Regions from separate parts of the Allorhizobium sp. GW101-3B10 genome, predicted to be linked through region 1. Evidence: predicted binding sites of a transcription regulator. Region 1 holds the regulator's gene; each other region holds the start of a gene.
What was found. The regulator PhoB, encoded in region 1, activates phosphate uptake and scavenging genes when phosphate is short. The targets are predictions, from matches to a motif close to TGTCATNNANCTGTCAT.

Region 1 (3,276 bases):
TCGCCACCCTCGGTCACCAGCCACACACCCTCGCCTCGCTCGAACCGCAAGGGCGCGCGCATATAGGTCTGATAGAGGGGAGAGGCTTCTGCCATGATGAAAACACTCCTTCGGGAGGGCTTGACGGGACGACGGACGCTTTTGATCTCCCGGCGAACGGTGCCTTGAAAAATCAAAAATGCCGCCTTGCGGCGGCGGGGGCACTATCGACATTTCGACCTTGCCTGTCAACGAAACAGCGCGGCGCGCCTGAATTTTCGACCATGCCGGGAGCAAGACCGCGTCGTTTGACCACGCGAGCGGCCGCGACGCGCCAGGGTAGCAAGTTGGGGAAAACTCCAGAATCGATTCGCGATGATTCGACCGACTCTTGTCACGGAGTCAGCCCGGCACTAGGTTAATAGTCAATAAAGAAACTGCATGCGGCGGAACCAGTCACCGACAGTATCGAGGCGAGTTTGTTTCGGATCCTTCCGAAGCAACGGTGAGCGATTCTGCCATCACAAATCGCGAGCGGCGGAGAGATAACGGCATGAATTGGACAGATGAGCGCGTGGAAAAACTCAAGCGACTTTGGTCGGAAGGCTTGAGCGCGAGCCAGATCGCAGCACAACTGGGCGGTGTGAGCCGCAATGCCGTCATCGGCAAGGTTCACCGACTGAACCTTCCGGGCCGCGCCAAGGCCGGCGGCAGCTCGGCTGCGACGCGGGCAGCCAAGCGCCCGGCGGCTGCACCGCGCGCCACGACCTTCGCGTCGCGCGTCACGACCCGCACCGTCGCCCGCGCCTCGGGCACCAACATGCTCAAGGAAGAGATCGAAATCGACGGCATCGAGGAGATCGCAGTCGCCCCGAGCCGTGGCGTCGTCCTGCCGATTTCGCGCAAGCTGGCGCTGACCGAACTCACCGAACGCACCTGCAAGTGGCCGATCGGCGACCCGATGAAGGACGACTTCCACTTCTGCGGCTGCGAATCCGCGGATACTTCGCCCTATTGCGGCTATCACGCCAAGCTGGCCTATCAGCCGGTCGGCGAGCGCCGCAAGGCAGCGAACGCGGCAGCCCGCTAAGGCGGATCGGACAGAAGTGCCGGGCGGCCTGCCGCCCGGACTTGGCCCTGTCGCGAGACACGACCCATTGGCCGGCCATCTGATGCCGGCGGATACGAAAAACGGGCCACGCGGGCCCGTTTTCTGTTTGTCCGTTGGGATCGACTGCGCCCTTCAGGCTTCCATCGAATAGCCCGCGCCGCGGACCGTGCGGATGACGTCCTGCAGGTTGGAGAAGTTGAGCGCCTTGCGCAGCCGTCCAACATGCACGTCGACCGTGCGCTCGTCGACATAGATGTCGTGGCCCCAGACTCCGTCCAGCAGCTGCGAACGTGAGTAGACACGGCCAGGCGAAGCCATGAGGAACTCCAGCAGGCGGAATTCGGTCGGGCCGAGGCGCACTTCGCGGCTCTTGCGGTGAACGCGATGGGTTTCCCTGTCCAGCTCGATATCGCCGCAGCGCAGGACGCTGGAGAGCACTTCCGGGCGGGCACGGCGCAGCATGGCCTTGACGCGGGCCATCAGCTCCGGCGTCGAGAACGGCTTGACGACATAGTCGTCGGCGCCGGTGGCGAGCCCGCGGACCCGCTCGCTCTCCTCGCCGCGCGCCGTCAGCATGATGATCGGCAGGCGCTCGGTTTCGGGGCGCATGCGCAGACGGCGGCAAAGCTCGATGCCGGACACGCCGGGCAGCATCCAGTCGAGGATCAGCAGGTCGGGAACGCGTTCCTGCAGGCGAAGCTCCGCCTCGTCCCCGCGCAGGATCGTTTCAACCTCGTAGCCTTCAGCCTCCAGATTGTAGCGGAGCAGGACGCTGAGGGCTTCCTCGTCCTCGACGACGGCGATTTTGGGAAGCATGTCGGTCGATAACCTCTCGATGCAGCCGGATTATTCGGTGATGGCACCGAAGGAGGAGGTCAGGTCGTCCTTCGGACGCTCTCCTTCGGGCTGGTCGCCCGTGGCCATGTAGTAGATGGTCTCGGCGATGTTGGTGGCATGGTCGCCGATGCGCTCGATGTTCTTGGCGCAGAACAGCAGATGGGTGCAACTGGTGATGTTGCGCGGATCTTCCATCATGTAGGTCAACAGCTCGCGGAACAGCGAGGTGTACATGGCGTCGATTTCCTCGTCGCGGTCGCGGATCGACTTGGCCTTTTCGGCGGAGCGCGTCGTGTAGACGTCGAGCACTTCCTTGAGCTGGATCAGGGCCAGTTCGCTGAGGTGTTCGAGGCCACGGGCCAGCTTGCGCGGCACGCCGGTCGCCTGGATGGCCATGACGCGCTTGGCATTGCTCTTGCCGAGGTCGCCGACGCGTTCCAGGTCGTTGGCGATGCGCAGCGCGCCGATGATCTCGCGAAGGTCGGCGGCGACCGGTTGGCGGCGGGCGATGGTGATGATCGCCTTGTCGCCGATCTCGCGCTCGGCCGCATCCATGATCACGTCATCGGAAATGACCTTCTGCGCCAGCGCCGCGTCGGAGTTGACCAGCGCCCGCACACTGTCGGCGACCATCTGTTCGGCAAGGCCGCCCATCTCGGTGATGCGGCGCATCAGGTATTTCAGTTCTTCGTCATAGGCGGTGTAGATATGCGATGCCGACATGTTCGTTGTCCTTGAATTTGGTGTCCGCTCGGATGGAAGCGCCGGCTCAGCCGAAGCGGCCCATGATATAGTCCTGGGTGCGCTGATCGTCCGGATTGGTGAACATCTTGTCCGTGTCGTTTTCCTCGACCAGCAGGCCGAGGTGGAACATCGCGGTGCGCTGCGACACGCGGGCGGCCTGCTGCATCGAGTGGGTGACGATGACGATGGTGAAATTGGCGCGCAACTCGTGGATCAGTTCCTCGACCTTGGCGGTGGCGATCGGGTCGAGCGCCGAGCAGGGTTCGTCCATCAGGATGACTTCAGGGCTCACGGCGACGGCACGGGCGATGCAAAGGCGCTGCTGCTGGCCGCCGGAGAGACCGGTGCCGGACTCCTGCAGCCGATCCTTCACTTCGTTCCACAGGCCGGCCTTGAGCAGGCTGCTTTCGACGACCTGGTCGAGATCGGCCTTGGAGCGGGCGAGGCCATGGATGCGCGGGCCGTAGGCGATGTTCTCGTAGATCGATTTCGGGAACGGGTTCGGCTTCTGGAAGACCATGCCGACGCGGGCGCGCAGTTCGACGACGTCGATGGACGGGTCGTAAATGTCCCCGCCATCCAGTGTGATCTTGCCGGTGACCCGG
Region 2 (3,276 bases), 1.2 Mb from region 1:
ATGCGAGCGGGCACCGCCGTCCTCGACGAGGTCGACCTCGTTGGCGGTGACGAACAGGTTGCGGCTCGGGATGGCGACTGCACCTTCCGGCGAAACGCCCGACGGCAGAAGCTGGACGAGTTCCGGTTCGGCGCCGGTGTCCTTGTAGACGGCGGCGATCGAGGCACGCTCGGAGAGCACGAAGAAGTATTTCTGGTCGCCGAAGGTGGCGGTCTCCAGGCCTTCGAGCTCGACGCCCTTGGACTTGGCGCGCTTGTCGGGGAAGTGGCCGATCTGGGCGATGGCCAGTTCGAGCGACGGGCCGGATTCGTAGAGGACCTTGCCGTTCTTGTCGAAGATGGTGAAGCTGCGCGAGCCGCCTTCGTAGTCACCTTCGTTGGCGACGACGAAACGGTTGTCGTCCAGCCACTTCAGGGCGTCGGGTTCGCGAAGCACGCCTTCCTTCTTGCCGGTGAACTTCAGCGCGCCGTCGGACTTGGTGTCGATGCCGGCGAGATCTATGGCGCCGGCCGAGAAATGGGTCTTCACCGTACCGGTCTTGCCGTCGACGATGGCGATGTGGTTGTTCTCCTGCAGCGTCACGGCGATCTCACCGAGGCTGTTGATCGAGACGAATTCCGGCTCCGGATCATCGGCGCTGACTTCGGCAAGGCCGGTCAGCGCGACATGCTTGATCGAAGCGCAGTCGGCAACGCCGTCCTTCAGGGAAACGATGGCGAGATCGCCCGCCGGCAGTTGCGGGAGCTTGCCCTCGTTCAGCTCTTCGTCGCGCTCGTTTTCGATGGCAATCGCGGCAAAGCTCTTGTCGGCGGAGATCGCCACCGAATCAGGCTGACCGCCGAGATCGCAGCTGGCGTCGATCGCCTTCGAAGCGATATCGACGATCGAAAGCCGGCCCGAGGGCTTGGCCTTGCTCCCGGAGGTGTTGACAGCGACGAGCGCCTTGCCGCCGGCCACGGTGACCGAGGTGGGCTCGCCGTCCATCATCAGAGCGCCGGCAGCCTTCGGGGCCTTGGCGTCGGAAATGTCGACGAAGCCGATCGCGCCGAGCGGGCTGTCGGAATAGATCAGCATCATGCCGTCTTCGGTCGCCGTGATGATCTCGGCGGAGGAGACGGACTTGGCGTCCTTGTCGGCCGGGATATTGGTGGCGACGGGGAAGGACGCAATGCGATTGAAGACCTGCTCGGCGCCGGCGGGGGCGGCAACGGAAGCCAGCAGGGCTGCGGTCAGGGCCGCGCGGGAAAAGCCATACGTCATGGGAAACCTCCTGTTTCCGTGAGAAAGGAACAGGAGGCTTTTGCGTCATGCGGATGACAGGCGGATGACAATCCGGGCGGATTGTCCGACGCCCCTCCCCGGTCAACCGGACGTCCGCTCCTTGCGCATCTCGGCCGTCATCAGGAACAGCGACGCCCCGAGGATCAGCAGCGCTCCGAGCCACAGATAGCCAGCCGGGGCATAGCCGAAGACCAGCCAGCCGGCCAGCACGTTGAGCGGCAGCTTCAGGTCGTCGAAGGGCTGCACATAGGCCGCGTCCGCCGCATTGTAGGCGAGCGTCAGCAGATACTGACCCACGACGGTCAGGAGACCGGCCGCAAGCAGCAGCGCCAGGGCAAGACCGGTCGGCACGGCAAAGCCAGAGGCGAGCGCCAGCCCGGCATTGATCGGCGTCAGGAGCACCAGCAGCCAGACGGTGATCGTCTCCGGCGGCTCGAAGGCCGTGAGGTTCTTCATCAGCAGAGACGACCCGCCCCACAGCAGGGCCGACAGGATGGGCAGCAGTGCTGCCGCCGAGAACGTATCCGCCCAGGGCTGGAGGATGATCATCGCACCGACGAAGCCGACGAGCGTCGCCGCCCAACGGGGCCAGCCGACGCTTTCGCCGAGGAAAAGCCTGGCGCCGATGATGATGAAGAAGGGCGAGGTCATGACCAGCGCGATCGCCTGCCAGATCGGCACGGTGGCAAGCCCGGTGACCCAGGCCTGTACGCCGAGCGCGGCAAGCAGGACGCGCAGAAGATGCCGCCAGGGATAGCGCGTGCGCATCGCCCGCAGGCCGAGCTTGAACAGCAGCGGCAGGGACAGCACGAGGGCAAAGCCATATTGCCAGAAGGCCGCCGAGGCCGGCGGGAAGGCCAGGGTCATGGCCAGCCACTGGGTCGCGACGTTAAGCAGGGCGAAGGCGATACCCGCCAGCACCATGTAGGAGGCTCCGGCAAAAGCGCGGGAGCGGGAGAGCGTAAGGGAGCTCTGATTCATGTTTCTTTCCTTCACAAAGGACCAACACAAATCAGGACGCATGAGGGCACTCGCGACAAGGCCCGCCTGGACGAGCCCACCCGCTTGCGCGGCCATCCGCGCGAGCGGACGGCATGCGCAGGCCGAGCCGCCGGCATCCGGACAAATCCATCCGGAAACGTGACGCCACGACCGACTGCCTCATTCTCTTTCATCCGGACTATGACCGTCGGCTCCGGAATTCAACCGGATCTGCTGACCCTCCCGGAACAGGTCCGAAAGGCGCTCGCGGGCTTGGAGGCGAACCTCCTTACCGCCGGTGGGGACTTGCACCCCGCCCTGAGAACGAATGCCGGAAAACCGGCGGTTCGAGCGATACGGCAAGCATGCGGATCGCACAAGCGCGGCAAACGAAAAAAGCCCGGCACGGGGCCGGGCTTTCACTTGGTATGGCCCGCCCTGCACCAGGCAGGGAGGCGATCAGCTGATTAGCTGTTGCAGGCGTCCTTGAGACCCTTGCCAGCCGTGAACTTCGGCACATTACGAGCCGGAATGTCGACTTCGGCGCCGGTCGACGGGTTGCGGCCCTTCGAGGCTTCGCGACGAGCAACGGTGAAAGCACCGAAGCCAGCGAGGCGAACATCGCCGCCGTTCTTCAGCTCGGCCTGAACCGTTTCGAAAACGGCGTCAACGGCGGAAGCTGCATCGGCCTTGGTGAGGCCGGCCTTCTCGGCGACCGCGGATACGAGTTCGTTCTTGTTCATGTTTCCACCCTTTCTGATTGGTATGAAACGACTCAATGGATAAGTCGGGCGGAGAATACGTATGCATCTGCCCTAAGCAACTCAAAAGCACCGCAATGGCCCGGAAAACAAGCGGTTTCGGGGAGTTTACACAAAAAAGGCTGGCATTTTTGCCAGCCTTTTTCCGTTCGATGTGCCAATTTGGCAAGACTAAGGCAAAAACCGCCTCAATGCGCCAAAGTAGCCCCTGTTTCGTCGACACCTTCGACGGTGCCGATAGCCGGTGTTTCGA
Region 3 (3,276 bases), 2.0 Mb from region 1:
TCGACCAGGCATTCGAGGATGTCGTCCAGCACCGGATAGGGCGGCAGCGAATCCTGGTCCGTCTGGTTGGGCCGAAGCTCGGCCGACGGCGCCTTGGAGAGGATGTTGGCCGGGATGACCTCGCCCGACGGGCCGAGTGCGCCCGGTGGCACATGCTTGTTGCGCCACGCGGCGAGCGCATAGACCTGCATCTTGTAGAGGTCCTTGATCGGATTGAAGCCACCGTTCATGTCGCCGTAGAGCGTCGCATAACCGACCGACATTTCCGACTTGTTGCCGGTCGTCACCACCATCGAACCGAACTTGTTGGAGATCGCCATCAGGATGGTGCCGCGGGCACGGCTCTGCAGGTTCTCTTCCGTAATGCCGCTCTCGGTGCCCTCGAACATGTCGGAAAGCGCGGAGAGGAAGCCGTCGACCGGCTCGCCTATCGGTACCGTGTCGTAGTGGCAACCGAGAGCCTTGGCACAGGCGGCAGCGTCAGTGAGCGATTCCTTCGAGGTATAGCGATAGGGCAGCATGATGGCGCGCACCCGCTCCTCGCCCAGCGCATCCACGGCGATCGCCGCGCAGATGGCCGAATCAATGCCACCCGAGAGGCCGAGCACGACGCTCTTGAAACCGTTCTTGTTCACATAGTCGCGGAAGCCCAGCACGCAGGCGCGATAGTCGGCCTCTTCCTTTTCCGGAATGCGCGACATCGGCCCCTCGCCGCAGCGCCAGCCGTCCGCGGCCCGTTTCCAGGTGGTGACCGACAGGGTGGATTCGAACTGGCTCATCTGGAAGGCCAGCGTCTTGTCGGCATTGAAGCCGAAGCTCGCGCCGTCGAACACCAGTTCGTCCTGGCCGCCCAGCTGGTTGGCGTAGATCAGCGGCAGGCCGCTCTCGATCACCTGTTTCAGCGCCACCTGGTGGCGGATGTCGACCTTCTCGCGGAAGTAGGGCGATCCGTTCGGCACCAGCAGGATCTCGGCACCGGATTCGGCCAGCGTCTCGCACACGCCGAGATCGCCCCAGATGTCTTCGCAGATCGGAATGCCGAGGCGGATACCGCGGAAATTGACCGGCCCCGGCATCTCGCCGGCGCTGAACACGCGTTTCTCGTCGAACTCGCCGTAGTTCGGCAGATCGATCTTGTCTCGCGTGGCAATCATCTTGCCGCCGTCCAGCACCGCGACCGAATTGTAGCGGCCCTTCTCATCCTCGCGCGGAAAGCCGATCACCACGCCCGGCCCGCCATCCGCGGTATCGGCGGCAAGCTGCTCCACCGCCGTGCGGCACGCCTTCAGGAAGGCCGACTTCAGCACCAGATCCTCCGGCGGATAGCCGGAAATGAAAAGCTCGGTGAGGAGCAGCAGATCGGCGCCCTGGGATGCGGCTTCGGCGCGCGCGTCCCGGGCCTTGGCAAGATTGCCGGCGACGTCGCCGACAGTCGGATCGAGCTGCGCAATGGCAATGCGGAGGGTGTCGGATCGGGTCTGAATATCGCTCATGACCCTCGTTTAGCGCGTGCCGCTCGCCTCCGCAATGTCGGCGTGCGAAAGGGGCGTGCCGCGCTGCAACAAACGGTGTTGAAAATCGCAGGAACAAGGCACCGCACGGCTTGGTTCATCTAGCGTTCATGACGACTATGTGACAGCTATGTGAAACTTCTGTTAAGCTTCTTGTCGATTGCTGGAGAGCGCGTTGGCTGAGATTATCTCCGAGCCTGGAATGTCCATTGCGGGCGCAAACGTCGCCCTTCAGGGTGAAAATGGCACACGTTCACAACAGCGCGCCCGCGCGTTCCGCGCCGCGGCAAGACTCGTCAATTCGCTGGTGCTGGCGCTTCTGACGATCATCGTCACCGAATGGCTGGCGCGCGGCACGCTGATCGACGTCTCCGACTACCTTCTGTCCACGGCCCGTCCCGGCATGGTCGCGGTGCTGGCGCTCTTCCTGCTCTTCATCGCCGCCGACGCGCTGTTCGGCCGGGCCTACCAGTCGGCGCTGATCCTCGTGCCGCTGGCGATCCTGCCGGCCTTCCTGTCGATGCAGAAGCAGCAGTACCTCTCCGATCCGCTCTATCCGAGCGACATGCTGTTCGGCCGCCAGATCGGCGAACTCGTGCCCGTGATGTTCGCCGCCCGGCCCTTCGCCGCGATCGGCCTGGTCCTTGGTGTGCTCGCCCTGCTCGCGCTGCTCGGCTATCTGCTCGTGCTCGGACGCCGCCACTTTCCGCAGCTCTCGGCGCCGTCGAAGCTTTTCCGGCTCCTCGTCTCCCTGCCCCTGATCGGCGGCTTCCTGTCGCTCATGGATCCCAACTCGTTCTCCTATGTCCGCGACCGGCTGAACATCGTGCCGATGATGTGGGACCAGCAGGAGAACTATCGCCACAACGGCTTCCTGCTCGCCTTCGCCTTCAACGTGCCGATGGCCAATGTCCAGGCGCCGGGCGGCTATGGCCCTGACGTGATCGCCGACATCGCGCCGGAGCGGCTGCCTTCGACCTTCTTCGGCGGCCGCAACGCCGACGTGATCATGGTCATGAGCGAGTCGCTGTGGGATCCGACACGCCTCAACAACGCCGCGCTCTCGCCCGATCCGATGCCGACCATGCGCGCCAATTCCTCGGGCAACCTGTTCTCGCCGGAGTTCGGCGGAATGACGGCCAATGTCGAATTCGAGGCACTGACCGGCTTCTCCAACGCCTTCCTGCCCTATGGCAGCATTCCCTATCAGCAGTATGTGCGCCGGCCCCTGCCCTCGCTCGCCACCTTCTTCGCCTCGAAGGGCTATACGACGCGCGCCTTCCACCCGTTCCAGAGCTGGTTCTGGAACCGGGCCAATGTCTACCAGTCGCTCGGCTTCCAGTCCTTCATGTCGGAAGAGAACATGCCCGTCATGGACAAGCGCGGCCTGTTCACCTCGGACGACGCACTGACGAAGGAGATCATCCGTTCGGCCGACCAGACCAAGGAACCGTTCTTCTTCTTCGCCGTCACCCTCCAGGGCCATGGACCCTACGAGAAGAACCGCTATGCGAAGAACACCATCAACGTGCAGTCTGCAGCGCTTGCGCCGGAAAACCGCGACAGCCTGGCGACCTATGCCCAGGGCGTGCGCGAAGCCGACAGCAGCCTCAAGGCACTGATGGACTGGGCCAAGAAGCGCCGCCGCGAGACGATCATCGTGCTTTTCGGCGACCACCTGCCGCCGCTCGGCAATGTCTATACCGAGACCGGCTACATGCCGGACGTCGTCGCCACCCGCAAGGCCTCCGTCGGCGTGATGAAG

Region 2: a site for PhoB is predicted at 1,314-1,330, ahead of AC07Y0_RS10720 (esterase-like activity of phytase family protein). Genes of this name have one in related genera too.
Region 3: a site for PhoB is predicted at 1,622-1,638, ahead of AC07Y0_RS06460 (LTA synthase family protein). Genes of this name have one in related genera too.

The regions. Positions count from the first base shown of each region.
Region 1 covers NZ_JBWKZR010000001.1:3,377,921-3,381,196, forward strand. The annotation lists gene AC07Y0_RS16775 (aspartate aminotransferase family protein) at 1-95, opposite strand, end outside; gene AC07Y0_RS16780 (GcrA family cell cycle regulator) at 533-1,069, shown strand; gene phoB (phosphate regulon transcriptional regulator PhoB) at 1,223-1,906, opposite strand; gene phoU (phosphate signaling complex protein PhoU) at 1,937-2,650, opposite strand; gene pstB (phosphate ABC transporter ATP-binding protein PstB) at 2,697-3,276, opposite strand, start outside.
Region 2 covers NZ_JBWKZR010000001.1:2,178,254-2,181,529, forward strand. The annotation lists gene AC07Y0_RS10720 (esterase-like activity of phytase family protein) at 1-1,260, opposite strand, end outside; gene AC07Y0_RS10725 (DMT family transporter) at 1,363-2,262, opposite strand; FMN riboswitch at 2,441-2,592, opposite strand; gene hupB (DNA-binding protein HupB) at 2,730-3,005, opposite strand; gene lon (endopeptidase La) at 3,212-3,276, opposite strand, start outside.
Region 3 covers NZ_JBWKZR010000001.1:1,352,708-1,355,983, reverse strand. The annotation lists gene AC07Y0_RS06465 (NAD+ synthase) at 1-1,493, opposite strand, end outside; gene AC07Y0_RS06460 (LTA synthase family protein) at 1,714-3,276, shown strand, end outside.